Regions from separate parts of the Ferdinandcohnia sp. QZ13 genome, predicted to be linked through region 2. Evidence: riboswitches for the same ligand, from Rfam matches in the RefSeq annotation. Region 2 holds a riboswitch; the other holds the start of a gene.

Region 1 (16,620 bases), 110 kb from region 2:
TGTGTACTTGGATCAAACTCCACATATTTAAACAGATTGCGATTAAGAAAACGACGGCACAGATCACTTAAAATCGCATCATCCTCGTCCTGCCAAACTTGGAAATAGAAAGAGATAATTCCTTCATCAAGCTTCACATAATCCTTTAGTGTTAGCGTATCTTCGAAAATGGATATAAAATGGACTGGGGCCGTTTGAAATGCGTAGTTTTCCTTATACAGCTGTTTAGCACGATGGAGAATTTTCGATAAAATGACCTCTGCACTCCGTGTGACAGGATGGAAATAGATCTGCCAATACATTTGGTATCGGCTCATGATGTAATCTTCAACCGCATGCATCCCACTGCTTTTAAAAACGACCTGGTCTTCGAGTGGTCGCATCACACGCAAAATCCGCTCCATGTCAAAGTTTCCATAGCTAACGCCTGTATAATATGCGTCACGTAATAAATAATCCATACGGTCTGCGTCAATTTGACTGGAGATGAGGCTCACAACTAATTTATTTTTATATGTTTTTGCAATCACTTCAGCCACTTTTTTCGGAAAATCATCCCCAACTTGCTTAAGGACTCGATTTACCTCAGTATCCCCGACAATGATTGCCTGTGTAAATTCCTCATGATCATAATGGAATACTTTTTCAAACGAATGTGAAAATGGCCCATGGCCAAGGTCATGTAAAAGAGCTGCGCAGAGGCACAACAAGCGCTCCTCTTCATTTAAAAAGGATCGATCACGAAACACATCATCAATAATTCTTCTTACAATTTCATATACACCTAATGAGTGGTTGAAACGACTATGCTCCGCCCCGTGAAAGGTAAAATAGGTTGTCCCTAATTGGCGAATTCGTCGTAGTCTTTGAAACTCTGCTGTTGCCACGAGCTCCCAAATCACTCGATCCTGAACATGTACGTAGCTATGTACAGGGTCTTTAAAAACCTTTTCTTCACTTAATTTCCCATTGGAATTTGTCATGTATTCAACCTCTTCCATACTGGCATGCTACTATTATATCTATTTATTTCTGACAAAAAAACCTAAAATTCACCAAAAAACGGCTTAACCAAGTCATATCAATGGTTGGAAAATTTTTCGACATGAATAAAAGTTTCGAGGAAGGACTTGGAATCTCCTGTTTGCGGAGCATAAAAAATCACCTTTTCTCTTTAAGAGAGAAAGGCGATATTAGTCCTTTTTCAGCTTCTTTTCAATCTTTTCGATTAATTCGTCTTCTGTTGGAGCTGATAAAGGACGATTGTTAACAAATGCGAATGATTTTTTTCTACCTGGACCACAGTATGATTGGCAGCCGATGTCAATCGTTGCTTCTCCATCGACTTCTTTTAAGCGTGGCACTAAGGTTTTGATATTGGTTGCCTGGCAATCATCACAAATGCGAAATTCGTTTGCCATTTTGCGTACAATCCTTTCATCTTGTAAATTCTAAATGGTTCCATATGTGAATCGATCATGTTTAAGCATGTCGATTTAGCTATTTTTATACACTAAACGGTATTTTACTCCTCCCCTACAGTATTTGCAAGGGAACAAAATAAGTTTCAAAAAATCTCCACAAGTAAGAGTTTGCGATATTAAAATATTTTTAAGTAAATTAATCTATTATCCTTTTTATGATTTTGGTATAAAGTTTGAAACAATTGACCAATATATGTAATAACCTAACGCAAATATAAACATATATATTGGGAGATGAATCAATATGAAGGAAAGACAAGACGCTTGGACAGAGGAAAATGACCTCTTATTAGCTGAGACTGTATTAAAACACGTTAGAGAGGGTAGTACTCAATTAAACGCTTTTGAAGAGGTTGGTGACCGATTAAATCGTACTTCTGCCGCATGCGGTTTCCGCTGGAACGCCGTTGTGCGCCATAGCTATGAGAAGGATCTTCAACTTGCGAAAAAGCACCGCAAACAACGCCAACGTGCACTTGGTAAGAATCAACCAGTGAAGAAACAACTTTTGTATACACCACCAACACCAAGTCTAGAAGAATTTGCGGACGAGTTTCCGCTATTTACATCTGAATCTACCAGTGTTCGTCAGGAAGTGAAGATGCCAAAATATTCTTCTCCTCGACCAACATTGACATTGGATTCCGTGATTTCCTACCTTCAGTCCTTAGGTAATTCAAGTCTCGGAATTGAAGCACTGAAATCTGAGAATGAGAGATTGAAAAATGAAAAGAATGAGATACTTCTTAAAAATGAAGAACTACAAAAGAAGATTACTCAACTTGAGCAAAACTCAGCGAACATTCAAGAGGACTACGAAACATTAATGAAAATCATGAATCGCGCACGAAAACTTGTCTTATTCGAAGAGGAAGAACGTCCTGCTACTACTTTTAAAATGGACCGAAATGGTAATTTGGAGAAGTTGGCGGAATAAATTAGAGGAACCCCTGACTGTTTGTATAACCAACAGTTCAGGGGTTTGAATCTGTTATCGGTAGCCGACTTCGATTTCGACTTGTTCGACTACCTTTTCCGCTGTTATGTGCATAATTACTGCCAGTTCACCTAAACCATAGTCTTTGTTTATCCAATGATAGCTGTTTTTCAACATGGGACTTGTTACATTATAAATGTATTCACTTTCATTTTTGTGCCATTCATTTTTTATCGTAGCATCAGTTGGCAAATGGTCGAGGATTAACTGGTAGGCTTCCTCCACTGTTGAAACTGGTTCTTTAAATGTAATCATGGGTTTCTCACATCTTCCCGTTCCAATTGTTCTGCACCTCAGTGTTAATGTGTCCGTCTCAAAATCTCGATCTGTTTTTTTCGCCATCTGGAACTCAAGGAATTCTAGCTTATCATAATACCCACCTTTTGTTGTGGTTGCTATAGTCTTTGCCTCAAGAGTTTCATTGTAAAAGGTATACATCCCATCACCAAATGGGTCATCTTCATTGATTTCTTCTTCCTCTACTACTTCTATCTCTTCTAAAGCTGGCGCATCTGCTTCAGTTGAATGTTTCATAGTACCGGTTACAATCATAGCGCTTATAGCTACCACAAACACAACCAGTGTTATTACACCTACCATTTTACTTGCAACCAACGCCTCGCCTACTCGTTCAGCCACTCGGTGCATGACCCTATTTTTCCCACTCGACATCTGCCTTTCAAACAACTTCCTAAAGCCTTCACTTAGCAATTGGAATGTTAGGAGGAGTAACGTTAGGGCAATCGCTGGGAATAACGGAATCCACAAAGCTTTCATTACCTCATATCGTGCCGCCGACAATAACCCTGGCCAGGTAAACAGTCCGGTTAAAGAGTTATATCCAGATTCATCATGAAAAACCCCACCACCTGGAATAAATTCAATCGCATGCTCAATAAAGTATTGGAATATTGCCAGCTGTCCTAATAATAAAGTGACCCTTGCCAAATCATTAAAAAAGTTGACGACCAAACTCTGGGCAACGGTGGGCAGATAATGCATCAATGATAATTGAAACGGGGTACTCCCCACCGTCATGCTTGCTTGGACAAACTCTTTTTGAGACACCTCGTAAATTTCATGAGCAAAAATATAGCTAACCCTTCCGACTTCGATGAGCGCTAATAATAGGACATTCCAATACACAGCATTTTCAAGCCCGTTTGTCTGGAAAATTTCCAATAGTAAAATCGCTGCGAAAATCGTGGGGATACTTCCAAACAAGGAATACCAACCATTGGAAACCATGTAAGCAAGACCTTTTTTCGTGGAGGCCAAAAAAGCCATTGGAATCGCAATAATGTAGCGAATCAAGGTGATTAACACGATAACTTTTAGCGTGTCCTTTGCTCCAAGAATAAGCATGCTTAAGATGTCCCTTGCTTCACGATCTGTTCCAAGTGGATCTTCTTTTGAAGGTGGGAATGGTGCCCTTCCAAGTTCACCTCCATCGTAAAACCTCATTCTATGCTCGGGAGGAGTGTGCTCAATAAACGAAAACTGTGGTCCAACAAAGCTAATAAATAACATGAGTCCAAAAAGTACGAAACCTGTCCAAAGCGACCAATTTTTCATAAGCGCTCCTCCTTCCTAGTATCCTACCTTTAAGTAAGAAATAATAAAAAGTACAAAAATCCAAATAAAGGCATATTGGACAATCACTTTTGTGATTCGGACCCAAATGTTACGCTTCTCTATTTCGTACTTGTTTTGCCAAATTACACTAACGATTTGGGTGATTAATAGAAGCAAGACAAAGCAGAAAGAAATTTCTACAATTAAACCTATTTCCGGATAATCTGCATAGGGTTGGCTTAGTGGAATTGATAAATTCAACCGATTAATCGATAGCATCATTCGCCAAGCAGCACCCTTATATGCCATCAGCCACTCAACAATTAATAGATTGGAAACGACATACGTCATGACAACACCAATATGCTGTAAGATTGAGCGCATGCATTTTTTCAGGATATGCTTATGTATAACAAGCCTCTGAGTTAATCCTTTCGCGCGAGCATATTGGATATACATCTCCCCATCCTCACTCGCAAGGGCTGTAAACGTAATTCTAGCAAAATACATCATGGGGTACAGAGATACAAGAATCCCCGGAAAAATAAAGTTAAACCACTGGTCATGACCAAAAACGTCAATAAAATTAAAGTGAATCATAATCACCCATTGTAGAACGATAATCATAAAAAAATCTGGTAAAGAATTGAGGACCGAGGTTACCCCTGTTCCTAAAAAATTCAGGTATGTATAACGATTTCGATAATCAAAGATCCCCTTTGCTATCCCTAAAGAAATCGCTAACAATAAAGCTGTTGCAATAACTGATAAACTTCGTGGGAAATATTCAAGGACGATCCCTTCATACGGCTCCTTATTTTTTGTTGCACCAAGACTTCCTTCGGTTTGTAGATTGCTAATTAATTGCTTGATCGTGTTCCAGCTCTCAGAAACAGGTAGCATCGTTTTTATCGTTGAGAAAAACTTCACAATATCCCCATTCCCTAAAAAATATGCAATTCCAAGAACAACAAGGCCGAAATAGAGAATCGAAATGAAATCCCGCCCACTAAACACTCTTATTCTTTTAAGCAACCAAATCCCCCCTTACCAGATTACCAATTGTAAAAAATAGGAATACGTACCTATAGACTACCATATATGTTATTTTCAGAAAATACCCATAATATGGGACGTAAAAAAACTATAAGAAGTTTCATGTAAGACTTGTCGAATAGATTACAAACAAAAAAAGCTAGGAAATGAATCTCCTAGCTTCAATCATGTTTTCTACTCAATTATCTTTTTGGAGCTAATTCAATTGCTGAATTAATTGCTGCGATCATGCTTTGCTCATCGGCAATGTTTTTGCCTGCAATATCAAAAGCGGTACCGTGGTCCACCGAAGTTCGGATTATTCCACCCTTTAGCCCAACCGTAATGTTTACGCCACTTTCAATTCCCATTACTTTAATTGGTGCATGTCCTTGGTCATGATAACATGCAACCACGATATCAAAATCCCCTCTGCCTGCTCTAAAGAAAAGAGTATCAGCAGGTAGCGGTCCAGTTACATTTATTCCTTCTGCTTGCGCACGCTCAATACCTGGTTGTAGTTTTTCCTCTTCTTCACCATATCCAAATAAACCATTCTCCCCAGCATGTGGGTTAATTCCACAAACAGCGATCTTTGGATCGTCAAATCCTGCTCTTGAAAGAGTCTCATGTGCTAATTTTACTACTTTATAGGTTCTCTCTGGATTAATACTGTTAATCGCATCAATTAATCCTATATGTGTAGTTAAATGAATTACTTTTAGATTCGGTGTTGTTAACATCATTGAAAAATCTTCTGTACCTGTTAAATCTGCCAAAATTTCTGTATGTCCTGGGTACATATGGCCGCCCTTGTGTAACGCCTCTTTATTCAATGGCGCTGTACAAATAGAATCAATCTTTTTATCTTTTGCAAGTTCAACAGCTTTTGCAATAAATTGAAACGCTGCATCTCCCGCAACTGGAGACACTTGTCCAAATGGTAAATCCTCAGGAATAATGTTTAAATCAATTACATCTATTGTACCTAATTCAAATTTAGCTTCCTCAGGGTCGTTAATAAGATTTATTTTTGCATTTGAATGAACAATTGGCTGTACTCGCTCTAAAATTTTTGCATCACCAATCACGAGTGGGCGGCAATTTTGATAAATTTCTTCATGAGTTAGGGCCTTTACAATTATTTCTGGTCCAATTCCTGCTGCATCTCCCATTGTAATTCCAATCACTGGCTTCATAATTATAGTTCCCCCTTTAATTTTTTGATGGCATTAATAAATACTTCCGGTGTACCGAACCCGCCAGCCTTTGTAATAACATATAAATTATCATGTCCAAAAAACTTCGATAGTGGGACACCAATTTCCAATTCATCCAATAACTCAAAGCCTTTTACATCCCATAAATAACAAATTTGCTTAGCAGTGTCTCCTCCGGTCATCGATACCCCTTTAAAATATCCCTTTTCCAAAAGGACTGAGCATACAGAGCCAATTGCCTTTACAATTTCATTACTTACCTCAGTATGTGTTAAACCCTTAGTTTCTCCAATATTCCATGCTTTTTCGATATCGTTTGCTTCACCTGTGGAATAGATAATAACATCTAATCCCTGCTGTGCTTTTTCCATCGCTAGATTATATACTCTTCTTATCTCTTTTTCACGTACATCTTCATCTGAAACGGACTTAAATGATTCAAACGCAATTGGATACACATTTGTATTTTCCATTAGAAACTGTAGCTGTGCCCTTGAATTTTTATTTACACTTCCAACAACAGTAAGTATTGGTCCTTCATTTTGGGGAATAATCAATTCTTTCTGCCTTTTGGGCATATCATAATAATCAGGTAAATAATTAGCAATTCCTGCCGAACCCACCCAAGAGAACTGATAACGTAGCTTTTTAGTATAATCTAAAATTTGTTCAAGATGATGTTCCTCGGTTGAATCCACAAGTATATACGGGATTTTTTGTTGGAAGTACGCATCTACTTTTTCTTGAATCCATGTAAAGCCCTTATCCAAGTCATCGATTGTAATCGTACCAATTTTTTGCTTTGTTTGCTCTTTTAAAAGATCAGGCAAATAGGATTGGGTAACAGGTGTCTTAGGATCCCTTGCAATTTCAGTTTCAGCAAGCGGAATCCCTTTTAAATAGTGGGTTGATTGTAGGATAGTGCGATTGTTTTTAGGATATCCTGGCGCAATCATCATGAAATCTGGTTGCAATACATCAAATACTGCATCAATTTCAGCACCAATATTTCCTCTCATCGTTGAGTCAAGTTTCTTAAATATATATGAAAAGCCTGCACCTTTTAAAAATTGGGCTGCATCTTTTACCTTTTGATAGGCTTCTTCACGATCAATAGATCGGCTATCTGTATCAAATACAATTGCTTCATAAGCATGAATAGATTCTCTATCTATATCAAACAATACGGAGGTTTTAAGACCATGCTGTGCTAATTGAACCCCGCTATCATTAGCACCCGTTAAATCGTCTGCTATGATTGCTAATTTCATTGTGTAATCCTCCTAAAAAGAAGAGAGCATTTTCGTCCCTCTTCTTTATTTTATAGCTATAAATCTTTTACTATAGTCACTTTGCTCTGAGATTGTTTCCATTTGAAACAAAATCTTAATTATATTTAGCTAACTGGCCATTTTTCTCTAAGCGTTTTGCTAAGAATCCTATTACAATTGGTAGTAAAATAGCTGTTGTTACAACACTTGCTGCGATTTGAACTGTTGCAAGTTCAGCAAATTGTGCAAAAGATGCATTAGCAGCAACTATAGCTGCCGGAGTTGCAACAGCATTCCCCGCTGTTGTACCTTCTGCTGCACCAACAAGTGGGTTCCAGCCAATCCATTTAAATACTAGGTAACCAGCACCACCAGTGAAAATTACTGTAATAACACCTAGTAAAATACCACTTAATCCACCTTCAATAATCGCTGTGAAGTTGATTCCCATACCTAGTGCAAAAGCGAAAAACGGAATTAACATGTCACTACCTTTGGTTAAAAACTCTTTCATTTCTGGATCTAAATTACCTAAAACCATACCAATAACGATAGGAAGAAGTACTGCAACGAATGATTGAATAGAAAACATTCCATCAACAAAGCCCATTGTACCAAAAATGGATAATGCGATCATAGTTAAGAATGGTCCATCATTTAGAGCTAATAGTGAATATGCGGCCTTGTCATCTTCTTTTCCGTATTGACCAACTAGGGCCATGTACATTCCACCATTACTATTTGTCATAGCCGCAATAATTGCAAGCGGAGCCATTCCTATGAATAATCCATTACTATCTGCTAACAAGTATGCTACTAATCCGAAAGCTGCCCCTACTACCCATTTTAATCCAAGTAATGTTGCACCTTTACCAAGTGATACCCCTACGTTTTTCACACTGATTTGTGCACCCGCAATAAATAAGAAAAGTGCAATCAATGTATTTGCTCCTGTTACGAATAACGATTCGGTAAAACCGCCAATTCTCAGCATATTTGGAAAGAATGTATTAATCGTTGCTGCTAGCAACAACGGAACAACCATCATTCCGCCGGGAATCTTATCTAAAGTTGCTTTAATTTTCATTTTGTTTTCCCCCTTATTTTCGTAAAGCGTTTACACTAGTAATATAGAATAAATCGTTTATAAAAGCAACACTTTTTTACTAAAAATATATTTAAATATTAAAAGTGTTTAAAAATGCAACAATCAACCTAATTAAAAAGCGTAAACCTAAAGATTACTCTTTAAGCTTACGCCATAAGGTTGCTCGATTAATTCCTAGCCGTTCCGCTGCTCTTGTTTGGTTATTATTTTCTGCTTTCAAGACTAATTTAATAATTTCCTTTTCGATTTCCTTTAAAGTACCTTGTTGAAAAATCACATCAGCCGGAAGATGCTCATTTGTAGCTACTCTTTCAATTGTTTCTTTTTGAATCACATAGTCCTTTTCATTTAAGGCAACCTGCTTAATAAGATTTTTTAGATTGTCGATATTATTAGGATAGGTAAAATTCTCCAAAAATCGTATTGCCTCACCGTTAATCTTAACTGGTATCGTTCCGTACTTTTGATTGTAATAAGCAATAAAGTATTGAGCAAGAATGCGAATATCTTCTTTTCTTTCAGATAAATCCGGCATTATAATCTTATTCATCTTTACCTCTTGAATAAACTCAGTAGGTAACATACTTTCTGTAAGGATGAAAATACGTACATGATGTGTCAGACACTCTTTTATAAAATGTGATAGCCTTTGATAGTCGTCTATATACTCAGGATGTATAAGTCTAATTGTACGAATATTCCTTAGTGGCATTTTATCCAAATAATCATGATCGAACTCTTTAAAATTAATTGTAAGGAGCAAGCCTTCATCCGAATATCTCTGATGAATATAACGAGTAATAAAGTCCTTACTAGTACCTTTTCTACCCTGTAAAAGGATTATTTGATTATTTTTATAGAGGGTTTCTATATGAATTAGTATATTCCTAATTACTTCCGACGCTGCTGCAATTGGTTCACTTGTCGTATCGGCATCAATAGAAAGACCCTTTTGTTCCAGAATAGAAACTGTTTTTTCAGTAACAATGACCTTAAAAGACTGTTGGTTCACTTGAATAAAATAGCCAGTTACATCAAACAAATTATCCTGAGTCATGAAGCTCCTTGTAACCTTCTGTTTATTTATTTCGAGGTCGGTAATTAATATATATAAATCAGCTTCGGTTAATGGGCTGGAGTGAAAATCATTCCAGCGCTCATAGATAATCTCATTTTTATCGTCCAATATCATCATATTTGGGTGGTCTTTTAAGATAAATTGCTCCATGACTTTCATTAGATAATTTTTGTCATTTAAATAACCATAAACCAGTTTCGCATCTTCTAACGCATTCATAATAGACTCTTTACCAGATTGAATTAAAAACCCCTTAAGACCATATGCGTTCGAAGTTTTAACTGTAATTACATCCCCTACAATTTGCTGATATCCGGAGTTTTTAAGTTCTAAGATTAAGGGTGCTACCTCATCAGAATCAGCAACCGTGAAAACTTTTAAGGGCAGATCCAATAAATCTATGATGGACTGAGCACCAGAGGTAATATTCGAAAAGCCAACAATCGCCGTCTTACTCTCCAAATTCGTAGCCAAAGATAGCGACCGAATCATGTCATACCCAGAAAGCTGCATATCGAGCACAGGGACACGGACATTTTTTTTAATTAATTGAGCCGTCCCACCTCTGCTAATAATAATCTCTGCCCCATTACTCACGGCATGAATCGCCTGCTTTACCCCTTCGTGTAAGTCACCTATTGAATAACGAATTTCAAATGTAGGAAAAAAACCAATGCATTCTTGAATAACTGGAATCATTGATTCATAGGGTGCCACGATGTGTATTTTAATGTTCATCTACACTTCAATCCTGCCTTCTAAATTTGTAAACACATACAGACCAAGTACTATTACATCATTTATATTACCATTTTTGAAAAGTGAGGTCATATATAATGTAAAATATGCAAGAACCTGGTGCCCCCTTCTGATCTTTGTCGAATAAAAAAAGGGACACCGCCCAAGTCCTTTGAAACTCGAGCGGGCCCATTTGTGATTTGTCATTTATTTTTGAAACAACTCAATCCATTCTCCGTCTGGCCCATTAAAGAACACATATTTTGCTCCACTTGGGAGGGTTGTGATGTTTTCATCGACAAATGTAACACCGTGCTCCTTCACTCTCGCTATTTCCTCTTCAATGTTTTCGACGGTAAACGCGATATGATGAACCTTTCCTTCTGTTGGAAGGTTTGGATTGTATCCAGAAATCAATTCGATTACCGTTTCATCTGAATCACTAAAACCTAGGAAAGCAAGCTTTAGCTTTGGGTCCACATGATCCTGCTTTTCTAGCAACTCCAAGCCTAGTACTCTTGTATAAAACTCAATCGTTGTATCTAAATCCTTTACTTGAATCCCCACATGTTCTAGTTTTTTAAGCGGCATGTTTTTGCTCTCTCCTTTTTCGAATCACCTTTGGTCGATATTTGACTCCAATGTACGTCACAGCTAGTGCCAAAACTAGTACGGAGCCTTTTACAATTTCAAATGCATAGTATGGTAGATTCAGCATTGTTAGTCCATTTAGTAGAACCCCAATGAGTGCTGCCCCAAAAAAGGTTCCGAGTGCATTTGGCTTACCCGCACCAAGCACGGAAAATCCAACAAACACAGCAGCCACTGACTCCATTAACAACGAAGCACCTGCATCAATTTGCCCTGAGCCAACGCGCGCTGTAAACAAGATCCCTGCCATTGACGCAAACACACCAGATACCGTATAAGCAACCAGCTTCACCTTGTTTGTGTTGATTCCTGATAGTCTTGCCGCTTCAGCATTTCCGCCTGTCATGTATAAAATCCGTCCCCATCTTGTATGGTTGAGAATCACATAAGCAAGAAGCACAAAAACAAGCATAATCCAGACTGGAACCGGGAGTCCTAGCATCTCGCCTTGCCCAATCCACAAAAATGCAGAACTAAACTCACCTGGTGCAGTCCCTCCGCTAGTTAATGGCATATGGTTGTAGATAGAGTACCCTTCCGTGTAGGTCCGGTGTAAACCTGACACGATATACATCATTCCAAGTGTCGCGAGTAGATCCGGTATTCCTATCTTTACGATTAAAAACGTATTGACTAGTCCTACAGCAACTCCAACTAAAAGTGGTAGAAGCAGAACCACCCAAAGCGGTAATTCATACCACACCATCAATGACGCCGTGATTACAACCGACAACGACATCGTTGACCCAACCGATAAATCAAAGCCGTCAACAACCAGTGTAAAGGTCACCCCTAACGCAAGGAGTGTCACGATTGAGATTGACCTTAAGATATCGGATAGATTGCCATATGAAAAAAAGGCATCATTTACAAAACTAAAATAGATTAAGATAAAGCTCATTAATACAATTGCCCCGTATTTAAACAAGAAGCTGATGATATTCCCTTTCATGTACGTCTTCCTTTCCACCGCTAGCATACAAGAGGATTTTATCCTGTGTTGCCTCTTCTCGCGAAAGTTCTTTCACAATTTCCCCGTCATACATGACTAGAATTCGATCTGAAATTCGGATGATTTCATCAATTTCAGAGGAAAAATAAAGGATCCCTTTCCCCTCATCGGCGAGGGAATAGATAAGCTGGAAAATATCCTGCTTTGCACCGACATCCACCCCTTTTGTCGGCTCATCAAACAAATAGAGATTCGCATTTCGAGATACCCATTTCCCAATTGCAACCTTTTGCTGGTTTCCCCCACTTAAATGCTCAGCCAACACTTCCGTATCTTTCGCCTTGATCCCAAGCAATTCAATGATAGAGCTAGCATAGCTTTTCTCAGCCTTCCGATCCATGAATAAAAACGGTGAGAATTTTTTCAAATTAGCAAAGGATAGATTCGTAGAGATTGACTCGTGAACGAACAGTCCTTCCTTACGACGCTCCTCTGAAACAAGTGCTACCCCCGCTTCAATTGCCTGCTGGGAATGCGTAAAATGTCGTGACTTGCCCTTTACTTTGACTTCACCCTGTTCGTAGGAGCGGAGACCAAACAATGTTTTCGCAAGCTCCGTTTTTCCGGCACCTACCAATCCAACAACCCCAACAATTTCCCCCTCGGAAACCGTAAACGATACATTGGCAAGCTTTTCTCCATCATCAAGACCACTCACCTCTAAAAGAAGGTCACCCCTCACTGTCTTCCGTTTCGTGGATTGTTCTTTATAGGAATTACCAAGCATCGTTTCAATAACGGTTTTTTGGGTAACTTCTTTCGTCGAAAAAGTAGTAATCGTTTTCCCATCGCGCATAATCGTTAAGCGGTCACAGATTTCAAACACTTCTGGAAGCCGGTGTGAAATAAAAATACAGCCGACTCCCTTATCCTTCAATGTTTTTACGATTTCAAATAGATGCTTCGTTTCTTCAATCGATAAAGGCGCTGTTGGTTCGTCAAAAATAATGACCTTTGCCTCATGGGCGAGTGCTCTTGCGATTAGCACTAATTGTTTTTCAGCTAGTGACAGCTCCAATGCTTGTTTCGTCATTGGAATGTCTGTTACATTCAAAAGCTTTAAAATCGAAGCTGCTTTTTCACGAAGCTTTCGTTTATTGATAAATAAGCTCTTTTCAGTCGAAAACGTATCTAGCAAAATGTTTTCAGCAACGGTGAGCTGCGGTACAATCACAGTGTCGACCTCTTGATAGACACAGTGGATTCCATGTGTTTTCGCATCCTTTGGATTACGAATGTTGATCGTTTCGCCTTCAAGGGTAATCACCCCTGTATCAAGCTCATAAGCACCCGATAGAATTTTCATCAGCGTGCTCTTTCCCGCTCCATTTGCACCAAGTAAGGCATGAACCTCACCAGCTTCTAGTTCAAAAGAAGCCTGCTCCAGCGCAATCACCTTTCCAAAGCTTTTTGTTATTTCCTTCATGTCGAGTAAGGGCATCTACATATCCTCCTTTACAGAGAACCTTTGAAGGCCCTCTCTTTTACTCTCCAGCTTCAAGCTTTTTCAACTCGTCTGTGTAGCCTTGTTCGCTTTTACCCCAGCCTTCAATGTACTGGTCAAGCTCGGCAGTTGTTATTTGTTCTCCTGGAAGTGCATCCTTTGTTACGAAAACAGGTTCTAATTTTACGCGTTCAGGTGTTTCGTCACCGTTTAGTTTTTGGTATGCAAAACGAACTTGGATACGTCCGATATCTTTTGGATCAACCGCTGCCGACGCAACCCATGGGCTATTATCCGCTTGAATCATTTGTAAATCCTCATCGCTCATGTCAATTCCGTACACTTTAATATCTGTACGTCCTGCTTGTTGAATGGCACGAACAGCACCCTTTGCAAACTCATCCCACGCTGCCCAAACCGCTGTAATTTGACCTTCCTCAGGGTATTGTTTTAAAAGAGCTTCCATCTGTGCTTGTGTATCTAAAGCCGTGTTTGCCGTAGCGGCACCAAATGTTGCGATCTCTTTTATGCCTGTGTTGTTATCAAGAAACTCTTGGTAGGCCAACTGACGTCTTTCCATTGGTGCGAAGCCCGCAACCCAAATTTTTACGATATTTGCTTCACCACCAGCGTCTTCTGCCAATTTTTCAAGTGTCATTTGTGCCATTTGCTGGTCACCTTGTTCAAGAACGGTTACACCTTCCACTTCCACTTCTGCATCAAAAACAACAACTGGAATTCCTTTATCGACTGCCTTTTGAACAGAACTTTGTAGTGCTTCCTTTGTTCCATGGTCAATTAAAATGGCATCGAAGCCCTGGTTTAACGCTGCATCTACGTTTGACGCCATTTTCGCGAGGTCACCATCAGATGTAAAAACCGTTGTTTCTCCTGCGAACTTTTTCACTTGTTCCTCAACACCCTCAATATATTGCGCTGAGAATGTTCCTAAGTTTTGCTGCATGATTAACGCAACTTTTTTGTTTGCTAATGGATGATCAGAATTCTTTACTTCTGTACTATCTGTTTTCGTTGTTTCTTCAGCTACTTTCGGTTGGCAGCCAACTAGTACTGCAATAATTAATAATGTCGTGAATAATAGTTTTGATAATTTCATTTAATTTTCTCCCCTTCTTTTGTATGTAATCTTATTTTTCACATCTGTTTACTCAAGTTGAAAACCCATCACTCTCCTGTTTGTTGAGGCTTCTTTTTGAAGATGTAAAAAAGCCTCTTTCTTATCAGAAAGAGGCTTGAAGCATACAAAAGTCTTCGCACCTCTTATCTACCAGAAAGAATCATCCTTCTGTTGGAATTAGCACCGTGCCTTGCGGGTTGTTTACCCGGCGAACTAAGTCGCCCCATTTCACAATGGTATTACGGTCGGTTGCTGGGCGTCATCGGGCCAAATCCCTCAGCCTACTCTTGATAAGAGAAAATACAGCAATCATATTCAAATATCTTACTTGACGAGAATCATATCATGGTCAAAAACAAATTTCAATATTTTTATTATAAAAAATATTTTAATAGTGGGAAAGGAAGTAATTTGCCTTTTTTCGTATCATGACGCATATGTGCCCGACTAACGCGCAATTAACAGCTTCCACAAAAAAAGGGACCAGGAGAACCGTCCCCCTGGACCCTTATAATACTTTGTTATTCCGTTCGAGCACTCGTAAAAGGTTTTGCTCGAATAATGGCATTTCTTCTTCGGTAAGCTGTGAAGCGAAGATACTTTCACTTTCGTTTTTTAGGGTTTGAAGTAGCAGTAACATGACGGTTTGGACAGTAAGATTAGGATCAATCAATTCTGCCAAGGACGCCATCGTTTCGGGCTTTACATCCGGATAGACAAATTTCGTCTCTGCCCCTTGCAGCCCCACCTCGTAAAATTTTCGAATGATTTCTGCACGCTCAGATCCACTTCCTGTCACACCTAAATATATTTGGACAGCCACCCCATTACGAAGACGACGCTGGGAGATTCCTGCAAACTTTTTCCCATCTATACTTAAATCATAACTTCCTGGACAATATGAACCGACAACCTCTCGTGCTACTATGTCGACTTCATAGCCATCGAACATTTTTCGAATCAACTCAAGCATTGTATCGTAGCCACGGTTGATATCAATGCCTTTTTCTGTTTCAGGAAAGATAAGCGAGATGTTTAGCACTCCCTCATCAAGAACCACTGCTAGTCCGCCCGAATTTCGTACGATTGCACGAAAGCCCATTGACTCAAGGAGCTCTATCCCCTCCTCAAGAAAGGGAAGTTTCGTATCCTGAATCCCAAGCACAATGGTCTGATGATGAACCCAGGCCCTTGCAGTAGCTGGTGAATCTCCTTTTCCTACAAATGCACAAAGCGTATCATCTATCGCAAACGATTGCAATGCATCAAATTGATAGCCTAAACTTGATTGATCTATAATCCGCCAGCTTGGCTGGTGTAAAAGACTTTCGGTCATACGTCATACTCCTATTACACAAAAGGTACTTTTTTAAAAATCGCAAATGCAAATGAACCCTAAAAAACCAGGCATTGCCTGGTTTTAACATTCCCTATTTTACCTTTAATTTACGAAATTGGCTACCTCGTGATGGGAGGTCTTGCTCATTTTTTGCGCAATCATACGATTAATATCTTTCTCGATGGCCTTTACCGTCGTATCCAACGTAATGGCTAACTCTTTAAAAAGTATTTTTTGAATATGAAGGAGAAGTCTACGGTCATGTTCAGATAACTTCTTATCAATCATTTCAAATTCATATTTTTTACTCATTAATGTATTTAAAACGCTCGAAATTTCTTTTCTGTCTCCAGAAGAAACGATTTCAGAATAATTTTTATGACGTTCTGACGCATGATCAATCCACTGAATTCCCGGTAGCTTAAACGAGTCCAATATCTCCTCTGACTCACTTTTCCCAATGATTTCTCGCATTAAATTGCGGTCATTGTCTACTGGATTTTGAATCGTCAAAGTACTATCCTCAATTG
Region 2 (16,620 bases):
ACATTCTAAATGCTGTAGGAGCACTATACCAAACCGTGACACCTGTCTTTTCAATTGTTGAATACCAGGAATCTGCATTAAATCTCCCCCCATTGACTACAATTGTTGCTCGATTTAGCCAAGGTGCAAAGATTCCATACACGGTTCCTGTCACCCAACCTGGGTGTGCTGTACACCAATAAACATCATCCTCTTTTAAATCAAGGACCCATTTTCCCGTTTGGTATTGCTGAATCATAGCTCGATGTGCGTGGACAATCCCCTTAGGTTTTCCTGTAGACCCGCTTGTATAATGAATATTAAGCCTTGCCTCAAGGTCCAACCATTCGATTATCTGATTATTACTTGGAGTATTTGCTAGCACCTCTACAAGTGAGATTTCATTTTCCTCACATTTTTCTGGCCCTTCTGTAATGAACACCGTTTTTAATGAAGGCAATTGTTGTTTAGGAACTCTTTTGACCAACTCAGAATCTGTAATGAGAAAGCGACCCTCGCAGTCGGAAATCCTGTCCTTAACCGCATCCTCCATGAACGCTTCAAACAGAGGACCCGCAATTGCCCCTAGCTTAACCGCTGCAATCATCGCAATATACATGTCAGGATTTTTGGGCAAAAAGATAAACACGATATCTCCCTTTTTCACTCCGTATTTTTTCAATACGGTTGCTAGGTGGTCAGACTTATCTTTTATCTCTTTAAATGTAAAGATCTGTTCCTCTTCTTCATTAATATAGTGAAGGGCAATTTTGTCCCCATACCCTTCTACAACATGGCGGTCGATACATTCATAGGCCATATTCACTTGCCCTGTTTGGTACCAGCTAAATTCCTTTTTAACCTCTTCCCAAGAAAATTGCTCGCGAACCTTATCATAATTGTGAAGATTATAATCTCCGTCAAAAGGTTTTATGAAATCTAATTTTGTGGTTGTCAAATCTGCACTCCCCTTTCGCTAACTTAATAGTGGATGTTCAAAAAGTCCGGTGAAAATGACACATTATAAGAGGAACTTCGACTAAATGCCGACACGTCCTGTGTCGAACGTCGAAGTCACCACATCCTGTGGAAGCTCGTTGGCTTGCTTTTGCGTTCCTTGGAAAGGAAAATCACCTTTCCTGCGTGCGAAGGAGATTCAAAGAAGCACTCCTTATGCTCACGTATTAACAGCATACGTTCCGCTGCTCAAAGCTGCACCGCCTTGAACTTCTTGGTCCCTTTCATCCTCCTTTTTAATCACTCATTTTAATAGTTCCAATATTTCCGCCTTTAGTTGTGCTAGCTTTACATCCCCACGAGACCTTGGCTTTGGTTCATCAATTTGAATCGATTGATAGACTTCGCCAGGTTGCCCTTTTAAAACGATAATCCAATCACATAAATAAAGGGCTTCATCGATATCATGGGTTACTAAAATCATCGTGGATTTGTATGTATCCCAAATAGTTAACAGTAAATCCTGGAGCTGCATTTTCGTAAATGCATCAAGTGCACTAAACGGCTCATCTAAGAGCAACACTTCTGGTGCTGTAATAAGTGCCCGAGCAATCGAAACTCGTTGCGCCATCCCACCGGAAATATCCTTTGGATAGTGATTTTCAAAGCCATCTAGCCCAACTAGTTTTAAATATTCCTGTGCCTTTTCATGCTTCTGGCTCTCATTCTTCAAACCAAATGAAATGTTTTCGATTACTTTTAACCATGGCATTAAACGTGATTCCTGAAAAATAACGCCTACCTTTTCATGAACGGATTTGATTTTGTCACCGCTGATTTCAACCGTTCCTGTGTAATCTGGATCTAATCCAGATAAGACTCGCAATAAGGTACTTTTCCCACAACCACTCGTACCTAAAACGCCAATAATTTCACCTTGTTTTGTTTCAAAGCTGATATTTCTAAACCCCGTCGTACCGTTCGAAAAGGTACGTGAAACATTTTGAACTGCTAGCATTCTTTTTCATCCTTTCACGCCTTTTTCACATAGCTATCTTGCCAATGAAGTGTTTTTTCCTCTGTTTTCTTCAGAATGGAGTCCGTTATTTTTCCTAGGATTGCAAATAGCACAATACTGGCAATGACCGTTTCAGGAGAATAAGAGTTTTGACCAACGACAAGCAAATACCCAATCCCCTGACTGGCTCCCATTAATTCGGCCGCAACAACAAACATCCATCCTAACCCTAGACCACTTCTGATCCCTACTAAAAAGGATGGAAGGGAAGCAGGCAAGATGACCTTTCTAATTAACTCGAACGTTGAAAAATTATAAATTTTCCCTACTTCAATCAACTTTCGGTCAACACCCTGAATGCCAGACACGATGTTTAAATAGACCGGAAAAAACACTCCGACAGCAATTAGTGTGATTTTTGAAGGTTCGGCAATTCCCATCCAAAGGATAAAAAGGGGTACCCATGCAAGCGATGGAATTGAACGGAACGCTTGAAGCATTGGATCTAATAATGCTTCAGCTACTCGAAAATAGCCGACCAATGAACCAAATAGGACAGCAGCGACCACTCCGATAAGAAAACCAAAAAAGATTCGATATAAAGTAATCCCAATGTGACCCCAAAGGCTTCCATCTCCAGCAAATTCAATTATTTTTGCCAGAATGACCGTTGGTGCCGGCATAAGATGTGCTTCAAGGACACCAATATGGCTTAAATACTGCCAAACCACTAGTAAAATGGCAGGAATGATACTACCAAGTAAAATGATTTTCACATTGCCCGATAAAACAAACTGAGTTTTTGACTTCACCTTTATTTGTCTGGATACCGCTTCACCTTTTATGTTCATAGCTCCTCCTCTTATTGCTTTATTCCTTTTTGCGCAAATGTCGGATTAATCAATTCTTGAACTAATTTTTCTAATTCAACATCTTTTTTGATAATATTCTGTGCTTGGAGAACCTTACCCGCTTCCGTTAAAGCCTCAATTTGTTCTTCACCAGGCATCGGATTAGAAAAATCATTGCGTTCATTTAATTGCTTATTTGCTACTTCAATATCAATATTTGCTGATTTTGCTAGAATCTCTGCAGCTTCCTCTGGATTTTCTAACACCCATTTTCGAGCCTTTTCGTAAACTTCTATGACCTTTTCAACATATGCAGGGTACTTTTCAGCAAATTCCGAACGGACATTTAAGGTCCCATACGTATTAAAATCAGCATTCCGATAGAAAAGAGTTGCATCTGTTTCTAATTCAACTCTTGCCATGTGAGGATCTAGTCCTGACCAAGCATCTACCTGACCAGACGATAATGCCCCCGCTCCATCTCCATGCTGTAGATTAACTATCTCAACATCTGATGGACTGAGTCCTTCCTCATCTAGGGCACGTAATAGAAAAATATAAGGGTCAGTTCCGATTGTTGCGGCAACCTTTTTCCCTTTTAAGTCACTTACACTTTGAATCTTTGAGTCTTTATTTGCCACCAATGCCGTCCATTCTGGCTTTGAATAAATATAAACAGCTTCAATCGGCGCACCATTTGCTTTAGCCATTAAGGCCGCTGCCCCTGCCGATGAACCAAAATCGACGCTACCACTGTTCAAGAATTCGAGGGCCTTATTACTGCCTTGGCTAAGTACAAACTCAACCTCAATTCCTTCTTCCTCAAATGCCTCTTCAGCCCAACCAAACTCTTTTAGCACAAGACTTGTTGGAGAATAAAAGGCATAATCCAATTTAATTTTCTCCGGTTTTTCATTCCCTTGGCTAGCCTTACCTGAACTATTAGAACAACCTACAATTCCAACAAACAACAATAAAACAATAAAAACAGCACTTATTTTTTTCATCTTTTTTCTCCTTTTCCATAAATTCCAATTGGTAAACTGAGAATAATATTAATACAACTCCAAACCTTCATCTTTTAAGCGATAGAAAAAGCCCTCTTCAGTAAGAAGAGGGCTTTTTTCCTCCTCTTATCTTTCAGGTAATCGTACCTGATGGATTTAGCACCTTTTCAAGAATTACCTTGAAGGTTGCCGGGTTTCGTAGGGCCATGTCCCTCCACCGCTCTGGATAAGAGTTCTTTATTAAATTAATACGTCTCTGTTTTGCTTTATAAAAGGATTATAGTATGCGGAAAATCAAAAGTCAAACACTTTTGGAAATATTTTATTTTATTTGAATATTATTTGAGGTTATAATCAATCCCCTTATTCCTATGTTTTAGCGACTAAAAATAGACCATAAATTCATTTGTGTCATATTTGTGAAGCCTATTGCTTTTATTGTAAATCCGCTGTATATTAAGAGTGTAGAAAGTTAGTGAAATACTTCACAAACTACTACAAAAGCTGGCAGCTAACGCACTCATATTTTTTTACAACGACTTGTGAAGAGTTTCACAAATTAATTATAAGGGGAGATTAAGATGAGAGCATTCTTAAAAGGACCTAAAATGGCAGTTATTTGGACAGTATTACGTGTATGGTTAGGAATTCAATGGCTAGAAGCTGGTTTTCATAAAATAACAGCAGGTGGATTTGATGCAGGTGGTTTTATCCAAGGTGCCATCGCAAATGCAGGTGGAGATCACCCAGCAGTACAAGGCTGGTATGCAGCATTCCTTGAAGGATTTGCCGTACCAAACATTGAGTTATTCAACGTACTCATTCCTTGGGGTGAATTCTTAGTAGGACTTGGTTTAATTCTAGGTTTTGCAACTATCCCAGCATTACTTGCAGGTGCATTCATGAACCTTAACTTCTTACTTGCTGGTACAACAAGCACTAACCCAACGCTTTACACAGTAGCAATCATTCTCTTATTCGCAGGAGCTGCAACTTACTACTACGGTGTAGACAGATTCGCAGTACCTTACCTTACAAAACGAATTAACGACAAAAAAGCTACAAAAACAGCTACAAACGTAGCGTAACGAGAAAAGCGCAAGGGGCCTGCATATCGGCGACCAGCACAAGCCGATGGCCCCTGGAGCTAGACATAAATGAAAGTGTTCCTCCTAAGCTAGGGGGAACACTTTTTTATGTTTTATTCATCATCAATTTCGCCGTCACCTATTTCATCCTCTTCTTCGATTTCCTCAATGTCTTCCCCTTTTTCTGGCATTTCATCATCATCTCCGCATCCCATTAAGAAAAACATCGGGAACGATAGTAGGAACAGCATTAGCAACCGTTTCATCACAAAACCTCCTTTTTTCTAGACTTTCCATTCACTCTCGAAATATGTAGACTAGAAAGAGTAAACAGTATTAACAGTTCTAAAAATTGGAGGTAAGTCAGCTATGCGAAAAATAAAACTAGGAACAAGTTCATTAGAGGTACCTGTTGTTGCAGTAGGCTGTATGAGGATTAATTCTTTAGAAAAGCCTGAAGCAGAAAAGTTTGTACAAACCGCATTAGAAATCGGTGCCAATTTCTTTGATCACGCCGATATTTACGGTAGTGGTGCTTGTGAAGAAATCTTTGCAGATGCAATACATATGAATGATGACGTGAGAGAAAAAATCATACTTCAATCCAAATGTGGCATTCGAAAAGGTATGTTTGATTTTTCAAAGGAACATATCCTCAATTCTGTGGACGGTATCTTAAAACGACTCAAAACAGATTATCTTGATATCTTACTTTTACATCGTCCCGATGCCCTTGTTGAGCCTGAAGAGGTTGCAGAAGCATTTGATCAACTAGAGTCTTCAGGTAAGGTTCGTCACTTTGGAGTCTCCAACCAAAAACCCATGCAAATTCAATTGCTTAAAAAATATGTGAAGCAACCAATCGTTGCCAATCAATTGCAACTAAGCATTCCGAATGCCCATATGATTGCAAATGGCGTCTCTTCAAATATGCAAATTGATCAATCCATTAACCGTGATGGAGATGTACTCGATTTTTGCCGATTAAATGACATTACCATTCAGCCTTGGTCACCATTCCAATATGGTTATTTCGAAGGACCTTTTCTTGGCAATGAAAAATGCCCCGAATTAAATCAAAAAATTGATGAAATGGCAGAAAAATATGGTGTATCCAACACAACGATTGCGATTGCATGGCTATTACGTCATCCAGCCAATATGCAACCGGTTATAGGCACCATGAATCTTAATCGTTTAAAGGATTCCGTAAAAGCAAGTGATGTTCAGTTAAGCCGTGAAGATTGGTACAGCATTTTCCTTGCTGCTGGCTATCTTCTACCATAAATGCAAAAAGAGGCACCTACAAAAAGGTGCCTCTCCTATTAATTTTCCGTAAAACCTGTAGCAATTACAGTTACAATTATTTCATCTTTTAAATTGTCATTAATGACTGATCCAAAGATCATATTTAAATCCTCATGTGTTGCAGACGAAATCACATCTGCCGCCTCCTGAATTTCAAAGAGGCTTAAGTTTCGTCCGCCAGTGATATTCAAAATAACACCTCGAGCGCCACTTATCGATGTTTCAAGCAGTGGACTATTGATTGCTTTATGGGCTGCTTCAACCGCACGCCCTTCTCCTTTTGCCATTCCAATTCCCATTAAAGCTGTTCCCCTATGAGACATAACTGTTTTTACATCGGCAAAATCAAGGTTGATTAACCCAGGTACAGCAATTAAATCGGAAATCCCTTGAACCCCACGAAGAAGAACATTATCGGCTTCTCGGAATGCTTCTATCATCGGCGTACGCTTATCAACAATCTCCAATAATTTCTCATTCGGGATAATGATTAATGTATCGACTGCTTCCTTCATTGCGTCAATCCCAGCATCTGCATTGACAGCTCGTTTACGGCCTTCAAATCGAAACGGTCTAGTTACCACACCGATTGTCAAAGAACCTAGCTCCTTAGCGATTCTTGCAATTTCTGGTGCTGCCCCGGTTCCAGTGCCACCGCCCATTCCGGCTGTGACAAAGACCATGTCTGCTCCTCTTAATGCATCCTCAATTTCTCTTTCACTTTCTTCAACAGCTCTCATCCCAATTTGCGGATTTGCACCAGCACCTAGCCCCCGTGTTAACGATGCCCCAATTTGAATGACAACCTCTGCTTTCGATTGATTAAGGGCTTGTCCATCCGTATTCACTGCGATGAATTCAACACCTTCTACCCCTGCCTCTATCATTCGATTAACGGCGTTATTCCCACCGCCGCCAACACCTACTACTTTTATTCTTGCAAATTGATCTATGTATGGTTCAAACTCGAGCATGATTTTTCCTCCTTGCCGCCCATTGCCTTCTTCCTAAAAAGATTCGAATTTATATTATATCTTTCGTAATACTCCTTCGATTTTTGTCACACTTTTCCTTTAAAAAATCAAAATACCCCCGCCATTAGTACCTATATCGCATAATATTACGTTTCTTTTACAAACTAATAAAGGTTGCTCAAAAAGTCCAGTGAGAAGGACGCGTTCTTTTTCATCCTCCTTTTTGAACTTGCATTTATATACTAACATGTTACGAAAGGAAACGAGCTATGAAAATTAGGATTGCCTTGATAATCGGAGTTTTTTTCATGTTTTCACCCATTCATACAAGTGCAAACAATCACGAAAATACGTATGTTATTCAAGCAGGTGATACATTACCTGAAGTTGCAAAAAGATTTGATACCACAGTTGATGAATTAAAAGTCACCAACGGTCTTCAAACCGATCTATTAGTTGTCGGACAAAAGCTTTGGGTTCCTTTTTCCTATGAAGTAGCATCTGGAGATACCTTAAAGGAGATTGCAGCTAGGTTTCATTCATCCCCTGAGCAGATCAAGAGAACAAATGGGATTTCATCCGAGGAAGTTGTCCCTGGGCAAGTACTGAAAATTGTCCCGAAAAAGATGAACATGCATGGTGAACATATTTTAATGACAAAAGAAGAGTTTAAGGATTGGCTTATGAATCAGAAGATTAAACGAAAAATAACCCTCATCCAACAGCATCACACATGGGTGCCTGATTATAGTCGATTTAATGGCTCCAACCACTTTGTACTTCTAACTGGAATGGAAAATTACCATAAAAACACGATGGGATGGAAACATATCGCACAAAACATTACAACTTTTCCAGATGGGAAGGTTGCTGTCTCACGTCCACTCTATATTGCCCCAGAAGGCACCATTGGTAGCAAAGCCAACTCTGTCGGAATTGCAATTGAACACCTTGGGAATTTTGATATCGGTCACGATGTCATGACGAAAGAACACAGTGACACAATCATCTATGTCAATGCTATTTTGAGCCTTAAATTTGGATTAACTCCTTCGATTGACAGTATAACCTACCATCATTGGTGGGATTTGCGAAATGGGGAGAGGGTCTTGGACAAAGGGCCTGACTACAATGTAAAAACCTGTCCAGGAACAGGATTTTTTGGAGGAAATTCCACAACTAGCGCACAAAAGTATTTCTATCCTCTCATTACTCGTAAAATGGACGAGCTTCGAAAGGAAATGGAATAAAAATTTTGCGGTAGCATTTAGCTACCGCGATAATTTTTAGTCTCATTTTTCAAATTACCTGTGGCCCAAACAGTCTCATGACTTTCAATGATTCCTCACCAGTATTCCGTAATGTTACAGAAGACACCTTTGCTGGAATAAAGAATTGATTCCCTCGAGTAAGTGATAGCTCATCTTTATCTGAAACAATACAACCATTACCCGAAACAACTAATAGACCATAAAAAATATCATTTCCCTCTATCTTTGTTTCATTATTTACTTCGAGTAGGTCCATTTTAAAGTAAGGAATATTGTTATACCCAATCAATTCAGACTCTTTGTTTCCATTCGTCTCTTTTATTTGTGTAGGGGTAATTTTCCACTTATTTAGTGTTTCTTCTCTTGTATAGTTTGCATACGTAAAGCACTCAAACATCTTCTCAAACCCAATTCCCTGGTGGCACATAAAATCATCCAAAGTAAACCCTTGAGGTGTGGTTTTTTCGATACGAATTGTAAAATCTGTTGGCTCCTGGATTTCAACAAGAAGACATCCCGCTCCAATTGCATGAGGTGTACCTGCCTCAATTAAGAAGGTGTCACCTGGCTCTACATAATATTTATGCATAGAATCCAACATACTCTGTATATCCTGTTTCTCAAATAATTGTTTCCATTTCTCTTTTGTTACTCCTGGTTTAAAACCTAAGTACACATATGGAGGCTCTCCATCAATTTCTCTGCCCCCGAGTATATGCCAAGCTTCTGTTTTTCCATATGCTGAATTAAAAAGCTCACGAGCTTTGATACGATCGGGATGAACCTGCACAGTTAATCTTTCAGCAGCATCTATGATTTTTACTAGGACACCTGTTTTCGCACCGAACTCTTCTACATGGGCAGCTCCTAAAAATCCTTCAGGGTCATTTTCAATTAGTGACTTTAATGTAAGTTCAACATCATGTCTATCAACCTTACTCAACCCTTCATCAATAACATGCTCGCGCCCCTTGTTCCGTGCCGACACAACAGACATAATCCATTCTTCTGGAAAATGGCTATCTGTAGGATTTTCTTCTCCCAATAATTCCTCTAATAATTTGCCGCCTATATATGTCCGCCAAGCCCTCGTAGAAGATAATTTAATTGGTTTTGACCCCTCTAGCTTCTTATTCAAAATAATCACTTCCCTCACTGCTAAACGCCGGAATATGCCATGAATCCGCCATCAACAGGTATTGTTACACCCGTTACAAATCCTGAAGTTTCTTCATCAATAAGCCACAGTAAAGTACCGAGTAAATCCCTTGGATCTCCAAATCGTCTCATTGGTGTATGACCAATAATTTTTTGCGACCTTGCTGTAAGAGTACCATCATCATTTAATAATAGATTACGATTTTGTGTTGTGAGGAAAAATCCCGGTGCAATCGCATTTACACGCATTCCCTTCTCAGCGAAGTGGACTGCCATCCACATTGTAAAGTTATTGATGCCCGCCTTTGCTGCACTGTAGGCAGGGACCTTTGTCATAGGAGAGTACGCACTCATTGATGAAATATTGATAATAATGGGAGACTTCTGCTTAAGCAGCTCCTGACCAAATACCTGACTCGTCAAAAACGTGCCTGTAAAATTACTTGCAAAAACCTTCGAAAACCCGTTTTCATCAAGATCAAAAAATGACTTTTCAGAAGTCCCCTCTTCCTGATAGTTTTCATCAGAGGTGATAGCATCAGGGTGATTTCCACCTGCACCATTCACTAAAATATCAATTTGACCAAAAGCTTCTAGTACTGTTTCTTTTGCCTTCTCCAGAGACTGCCGGTCGAGTACATCTGCCGCAACAGCTATTGCCTGTCCACCATTTTTGTTAATTTCAGAAGCTACGATTTCCCCTTTTTCAGCTGTACGGTTAAGGATTGCCACATTAACACCCTGACGTGCAAGCTCACGTGCCATTTCTGAACAAAGTACACCACTTCCTCCAGTAATAACAGCCGTTTTTCCTTTTAAACCTTTATGAATAGGTAACATTCTGACTTCTCCTTTTATTTCAAACTTTGATAGGCATCCCAAAGCCCAAGTAAGTGCATGATGCCAAGTCCACGGTCATATAATCCATAGCCAGGTCGGCACTTCTCGTTCCAGATATGTCTTCCATGATCAGGTCTTATGTACCCATCAAATTGCATATCCGATAACTCTCTCATAACACCCTTAATATCAATTGATCCATCAGATGTTAGATGTGATGTTTCAATAAAGTCCCCATTTGGAAATAGCTTCACATTTCGTATATGTGCAAATGGTGATTTACTAGCAAATTCGCGCGCAAGAGCCACCATATCATTTTGCGGATTGACCCCTAATGAACCTGTGCAAAAAGTTATTCCATTTGATGGAGAGTCGGAAATAGATAAAAGCTTTTGAAAACTTTCCCTACCGGTGATAATTCTTGGTAACCCGAAGATCGACCACGGCGGATCATCAGGATGAATTGCCATTTTAATCCCAGACTCCTGTGCAACAGGCAGAACTTCATTTAGAAAATAAGCAAGGTTCTCCCATAAATTCTCATTTGTCATTCCTTCATAAGCACCAAATAATTCCTTTATTCTCCCTATTTTTTCTGGCTCCCACCCTGGTAAAGTCATCTCTGAGTAGGAGGAGAACATTTCAATCAACTCGCTTGGATTATCTGTTTCTACCTTTTCCTTTTCATAAAATAAGGCAGTTGAGCCATCCGGAAGAGCTCGAAATAATTCAGAACGGGTCCAGTCAAAGATAGGCATAAAGTTATAACAAATGACCTTTACACCAAATTGCCCAAGGTTCCGAATGGTTTGCTTATAATTTTCTATATAATAGTCTCTCTCTTCATTTCCAAGTTTAATAGATTCATGGACATTTACACTTTCCACGACTTCAGCATGAAAACCAAATGTTGAAATATAATCAATCTCTGATTTTATTTCATCCTTGTTCCAAATCTCACCTACAGGTTTTTCGTGTAGAGCCCAAACAATACCTTTGACTCCAGGTATTTGCTTTACATGCTCGAGAGGCACTGTATCATTTCCGCGGCCATACCAACGAAAAGTCATATTCATATAACTTATACCCCCTAGTTGATGTTTAGTTTATGTTTGTGACACTTTCCTTTTTAAAGTAATCGGGGTTTTGTATTTTAATATCATACATGTGAAAAATACCCTTAGTAATATGATCATTTGTAACTGCCACAGCAGCTTCAACTTCTTTACTCTTCAATGCATCATAGATCTCTTTATGCTCATCCAGCACCGTCGCCCATTCTGACGGTTCTGTCGTGACTAAACGTAGCATCCTAACCCGTTTATACTGCCCATTCATTTGATCGATCCCCTGCCAAATGCGGTCCATCTCTACCCCTTTAAAAATGAGTTCATGAAATTGATCATCGAAAGCTAAAAAGTCTTTACTATTTTCCTCTTTAAGTGCCAGTTCCTGCATAGTCATGCACTTTTCCAGCTTGTACAATGTTTCCTGTGTAAGTTTCTCTGTCGCTTCACGAATAACAGCGATCTCCACAGCTTTTCTCATAAATCTTGATTCTTCAATAATTTTGGGGTCAATTAATGATACAAATGTTCCGATTTGTGGTTTTATATCGATTAAGTCTTCCTTGGCAAGCTGCATTAACGCTTCTCTGATAGGAGTTCTACTCACATTGAGCTGTGCACCAATCTCACTTTCCGAAATAGGTGTCCCTGGCTTTAAAGATAAATCGATAATCTTTTCATATAAATAGGAGTATACAAATTGTCTTCTTGTGCCTCCGTTATTTCTTCCCATTCCACTATATTTCATGATTATTCTCTCCTTGAAAAATACCACCTGTAAGCATTTCCCTTCATGTGGTTATAAAATTATTAATCTAGTATAATTTTAACCTAAAACGCTTACATAAAATAGACCCACTTTCCAAAAAGTGGGCTCCATCACAACCTATTTATTCCCAACAGGAAGACAGCCAGTAAACCCTGCCTTCCTTCAATTATCAAATCATGTTATTTACCAAACACCAAGTCAGGAATAAATAGAACGACATCAGGGAAGAACACCATAATTAATACAACAGCCATTACCGCGAGATAGAAAGGAATCGCTTCTTTAACGGTATCTTCTGGAGATGCGCCCATTATTTGTGATGTTGCATATAATGATACACCTAATGGCGGTGTCATGATACCAAATGTTGTAACGGTCATCATAACAAGTCCAAAGTGTACTGGGTCAATTCCAGCACTTGTTATAATTGGTATAAAAATAGGCGTTAATAATAATGTTACTACCGTCGTCTCAACAAACATTCCAGCAATGATTAAGGATAGAATAATTAATGCAAATAGGAAATATGGATTATCCGTAACACCAGTCACTAAGGAAGATAAGCTTTGAGTTACCCCATCATACACAATTCCATATCCAAAAATTCCAGACAAGGAAACAATTAGCATAATTGCCCCGATATCCATTGCACTATCGTGAACCGTCTTCCAGAACTTTTCCCATGATAAATCTTTATAAACGATTGCCCCTATGAAAATTGCATACATAACGGCAAATGCACCTGATTCTGACGGAGTAAATATTCCAAATCGAATACCCACAATTAGGATAATTGGGAATAAAAGTGCCCAAATTCCATCTTTAAAAGCAACTAATACCTCTTTAATACTTGGATAGGTTGTACGCTCTGGTAAATAGTTATTTCTTCTACTTGTGTAAGAAACAGTAGCCATAAGGACAACCATCATCAGGATACCAGGAACAATACCACCGGCAAAAAGCCTTCCGATTGAAACCTCACCTACAGATCCATAAATGATAAGACCCATACTTGGGGGAATTGTTGCTGTAATAAGTGATGTGATTCCGTTAACGGCTGCACCATAAGCAGGCTTATAGCCCCTTTTAATCATTTGCGGACCTAATACTCTTGATTGCATTGCTGCATCTGCAACAGCGGAGCCAGAAACTCCTCCCATCAAAGTACTTAGCACAACACTTACCTGTGCTAGGTTACCATACATATGACCTGTTAAAACATTTGCTAGTTTAATCAGTCGTTTCGTAATTCCCGTACTGTTCATTAAATGACCGGCAAAAATAAACAAAGGAATAGCTAGCATTGTAAATGATTGAGATGTGGTTAACGTCCTTTGAACAGCAATTGAGATTGGCACATCAGGAGTTGTTAAGAAGAATACCAATCCTGAAATTCCGATAGCAAAGGCAACAGGCATCCCGAAAATTAATAGAAATAGAAATACAAGTAATACTAATAACATTTGTTTGCCCTCCTATCGTTTATTTTCTTTCAGAAATTGGTATGTTTTAATACAAGTCGTAATGATCATTAAAATTGAACCAACTGGCACACTCATTGTTGCCCAAGAATAACTAATAGGAAGGGTCTGAAACAATCTGTCTACACTTTCGATTGCAAGTGGAACCCCATGGAATATTAAAAATACTAAAAACCCAATGATAACAACGTTCCAAAGAACTACTACAAATTTTTGCCCTTTATCAGAGAACCTTTTTAGAATAATGTCGACACTTACTAGGTTAGTATTTCTAAGTGCCATATCGGCACCTAGAAATATAACCCAAGCAAAGAGAAGCAATGATACATCTGTCGCCCAGTTTAATGGGTATTTAAAGGTCCTTGTGATAGCGGATACAAAAACGAGTAATGTAATTGAAACTAAAAATAACTTTACAAATGACTCTTCAAGTTTGCAAAAATACTCGTATGCTTTCTTCATCTGTACCCCTCTTTAAAGAGTTATTTACCCATTTCTTGATAGATTTGCTCTCTTAATTCTGTTAAACCAAGTACTTCATAAGCCTTTTCTGCAGCTTTCTTAAACGCTTCTACATCAGGTTCTACAACTTCCATACCTTCTGCCTTCATTTTGTCTTCAAAGTCTGCTTGTAGGCTTGCTACGTATTCTGCATTCTTCTGTGCAACTGCTTTAGTTTCATCTAAAAGTAATTGTTGTAAATCTTCGGGTAATGTTTCGAACCACTTTTCACCAACAATGATTCCATTGATGAGCTGGAAGTGACCTGTTTTGTTTACATATTTAATGACTTCATAGATTCGTGAAGGATATGTTGATGTATGTTGGGCCTCTGCTCCGTCAACTGCACCTTGTTGAACTGCTGTATATACTTCTCCCCATGGCATTGCTACTGGAGTTGCTCCAAGCGCTTTTACAGATTCTTGCCATACAGGAGAACCAGGAGTTCTAATTCGAAGACCTTTAAGATCCTCTGGTTTTTCGATTGGCTCATTTGTTAGAAAATGTCTTGGACCATCATACCAGTTGAAAGAAAGAACACGAAGTCCATGCTCTTCAGCTAGTTGTTTTTCCCAACCTTTAAATGTATCACCTTGTGTTACTTTAAGAGCATCTTCATAATTATCTACAAAATATGGAGCTCCGATAATTCCCATTTCTTCTACATATACACCCATTCGACTACCGTCAGTTAATACTGCTACGTTAACACCCTGCTCAGCTTGTTCGATAACGTCATCATCTGATCCAAGCTGTGCACTAGGATAGACTTCCATTTTAAGTCTACCATCTGATTTTTCCTCTAAATTCTTTGCTAACTCTTTGAAACCTTCAACAATTGGAGCTGTTTCAGCTTGTTGTGTAGACATTTTTAATATGTACACCTTGTCATCTGACTTTTTACCAGATGATGAATCGCTGCTACAGCCTGCAGCAACAATCGCTGTAATGAAAACTAAAACTACTAAACTAATAATTTTTTTCATTTTGCCCCTCCTATTTTTTATATTTTTACCATAAAGCGCTTCCATTTATATGAAAGCGCTTTATGAATACACTAGTATACTACCACACTACTATTCTAATAATCAATAATTTTTAGAAAAATAAAAATATAAATATCGCAACTTCTGTCGATTGCTATACCTTTATGCAGAAAAAAACAGCGAAAAATGATTTTCCCGCTGTTTTCCATTTTCTATTCAAGACAACTTTTTACTATTTATCTTCTAGTAACGACAAATTTTAAGAATTGTTTTCATTACTGCATCTATTAATTCTTGAACGCTTGTCTCAATTAATAATTTTTTCAAGGCTTAGCTTAGTATGTTACGAAGTCCTCTTCCTTAAATATAATTAAACATGAAGAAACTTCACACATACCGGGTATGGAACTGTTATATCTGAATCAATTAGAGTTAGCTTTCCGGTTTGTTCATCCCTTGCATACAATACCAGGTTGCTTGACTCTTGATTGGAGCCTACGATGAATTTTTCACTTGGATCAAATACAAAATCACGCGGCCAATCTCCTCCTGAAGAGGCCATTTCAACCAGTGTTAGTTCACCTGTAGCTTCATTTACTTCGAAAACTGCAATGCTGTTATGCCCACGGTTTCCCGCATAGACAAATTTCCCATCCTTTGAAATGTGAATGGCACTACCTTGACTGTTTTCTGTATAGTCCTCAGGAATCGTCGAAATATATTGAAGCTCTGTAAAGCTACCATTACTGCTTTCGTAAGATAAAGCAACGACTTCATTGCTAATCTCTGTCATGATGTACGCATATTTTCCATTTGGATGGAAGGCAATATGCCTTGGCCCACTTCCTGGTCGAACAGACAAACTGTTAACCTCTTTTAAAGCTCCATCTTTTATATCGTAGGTAATCAGCTTATCGATCCCTAAATCAATTGCAACAACATATTTTTCATCTGGAGTAAATCCTGAATAATGGGTATGTGGTTTTTCCTGTCTTTCATGTGGTCCCGTGCCTTCATGTGCAACCACCGACAGGGAGGATTCAATGCTGCCACTTTCACTATTCACTGAGTAAAGCTCGATTGTACCTTTATGATAATTGCCTGTAACAACTTGGTTGTTTGCCTTATTCACGCTGACATGACAAGGGGATGCTCCTTCTGAAACGTCGTTATTTAGTGACTTTAGCTCACCTGTGTGACTGTTTACAGAGTATGCTGCGACGCCACCTGCTTCGCCATCCTTTACCACTGAATAAAGAAAACGATTGTTCTGACTTACAGTTACATATGTAGGATTTCCCAATTCTGCTGCAAGTTTTACGTCTGATATTTTTTGTTCAACTGTATCTAATGTAAAAGAGTATA

What was found. A riboswitch is a leader RNA that binds a small molecule or an ion and turns the genes downstream of it on or off. The one in region 2 is predicted to bind S-adenosylmethionine.
Region 1: another riboswitch for S-adenosylmethionine. It lies ahead of RGU12_RS22540 (sugar ABC transporter substrate-binding protein); the one in region 2 lies ahead of RGU12_RS22990 (aliphatic sulfonate ABC transporter substrate-binding protein).

The regions. Positions count from the first base shown of each region.
Region 1 covers NZ_JAVIVW010000015.1:1,742,037-1,758,656, forward strand. Annotated here, with positions in the region: gene RGU12_RS22480 (HD domain-containing protein) at 1-983, opposite strand, end outside; gene RGU12_RS22485 (YuzB family protein) at 1,194-1,421, opposite strand; gene RGU12_RS22490 (RsfA family transcriptional regulator) at 1,729-2,421, shown strand; gene RGU12_RS22495 (hypothetical protein) at 2,476-4,056, opposite strand; gene RGU12_RS22500 (ABC transporter permease subunit) at 4,072-5,091, opposite strand; gene pdxA (4-hydroxythreonine-4-phosphate dehydrogenase PdxA) at 5,295-6,290, opposite strand; gene RGU12_RS22510 (four-carbon acid sugar kinase family protein) at 6,293-7,582, opposite strand; gene RGU12_RS22515 (2-keto-3-deoxygluconate permease) at 7,698-8,669, opposite strand; gene RGU12_RS22520 (PrpR N-terminal domain-containing protein) at 8,824-10,506, opposite strand; gene RGU12_RS22525 (VOC family protein) at 10,714-11,097, opposite strand; gene RGU12_RS22530 (ABC transporter permease) at 11,087-12,109, opposite strand; gene RGU12_RS22535 (sugar ABC transporter ATP-binding protein) at 12,078-13,610, opposite strand; gene RGU12_RS22540 (sugar ABC transporter substrate-binding protein) at 13,654-14,730, opposite strand; SAM riboswitch class I at 14,892-15,048, opposite strand; gene lipL (octanoyl-[GcvH]:protein N-octanoyltransferase) at 15,260-16,087, opposite strand; gene RGU12_RS22550 (CarD family transcriptional regulator) at 16,193-16,620, opposite strand, start outside.
Region 2 covers NZ_JAVIVW010000015.1:1,854,083-1,870,702, forward strand. Annotated here, with positions in the region: gene acsA (acetate--CoA ligase) at 1-937, opposite strand, end outside; partial or broken gene RGU12_RS22980 (ABC transporter ATP-binding protein) at 1,241-1,891, opposite strand; gene RGU12_RS22985 (ABC transporter permease) at 1,969-2,805, opposite strand; gene RGU12_RS22990 (aliphatic sulfonate ABC transporter substrate-binding protein) at 2,817-3,812, opposite strand; SAM riboswitch class I at 3,936-4,045, opposite strand; gene RGU12_RS22995 (DoxX family membrane protein) at 4,394-4,900, shown strand; gene RGU12_RS23000 (hypothetical protein) at 5,014-5,166, opposite strand; gene RGU12_RS23005 (aldo/keto reductase) at 5,270-6,187, shown strand; partial or broken gene ftsZ (cell division protein FtsZ) at 6,229-7,182, opposite strand; gene RGU12_RS23015 (LysM peptidoglycan-binding domain-containing protein) at 7,452-8,432, shown strand; gene RGU12_RS23020 (type I phosphomannose isomerase catalytic subunit) at 8,482-9,591, opposite strand; gene RGU12_RS23025 (SDR family oxidoreductase) at 9,612-10,451, opposite strand; gene uxuA (mannonate dehydratase) at 10,466-11,527, opposite strand; gene RGU12_RS23035 (GntR family transcriptional regulator) at 11,553-12,266, opposite strand; gene RGU12_RS23040 (TRAP transporter large permease) at 12,467-13,750, opposite strand; gene RGU12_RS23045 (TRAP transporter small permease) at 13,763-14,230, opposite strand; gene RGU12_RS23050 (C4-dicarboxylate TRAP transporter substrate-binding protein) at 14,251-15,255, opposite strand; gene RGU12_RS23055 (lactonase family protein) at 15,626-16,620, opposite strand, start outside.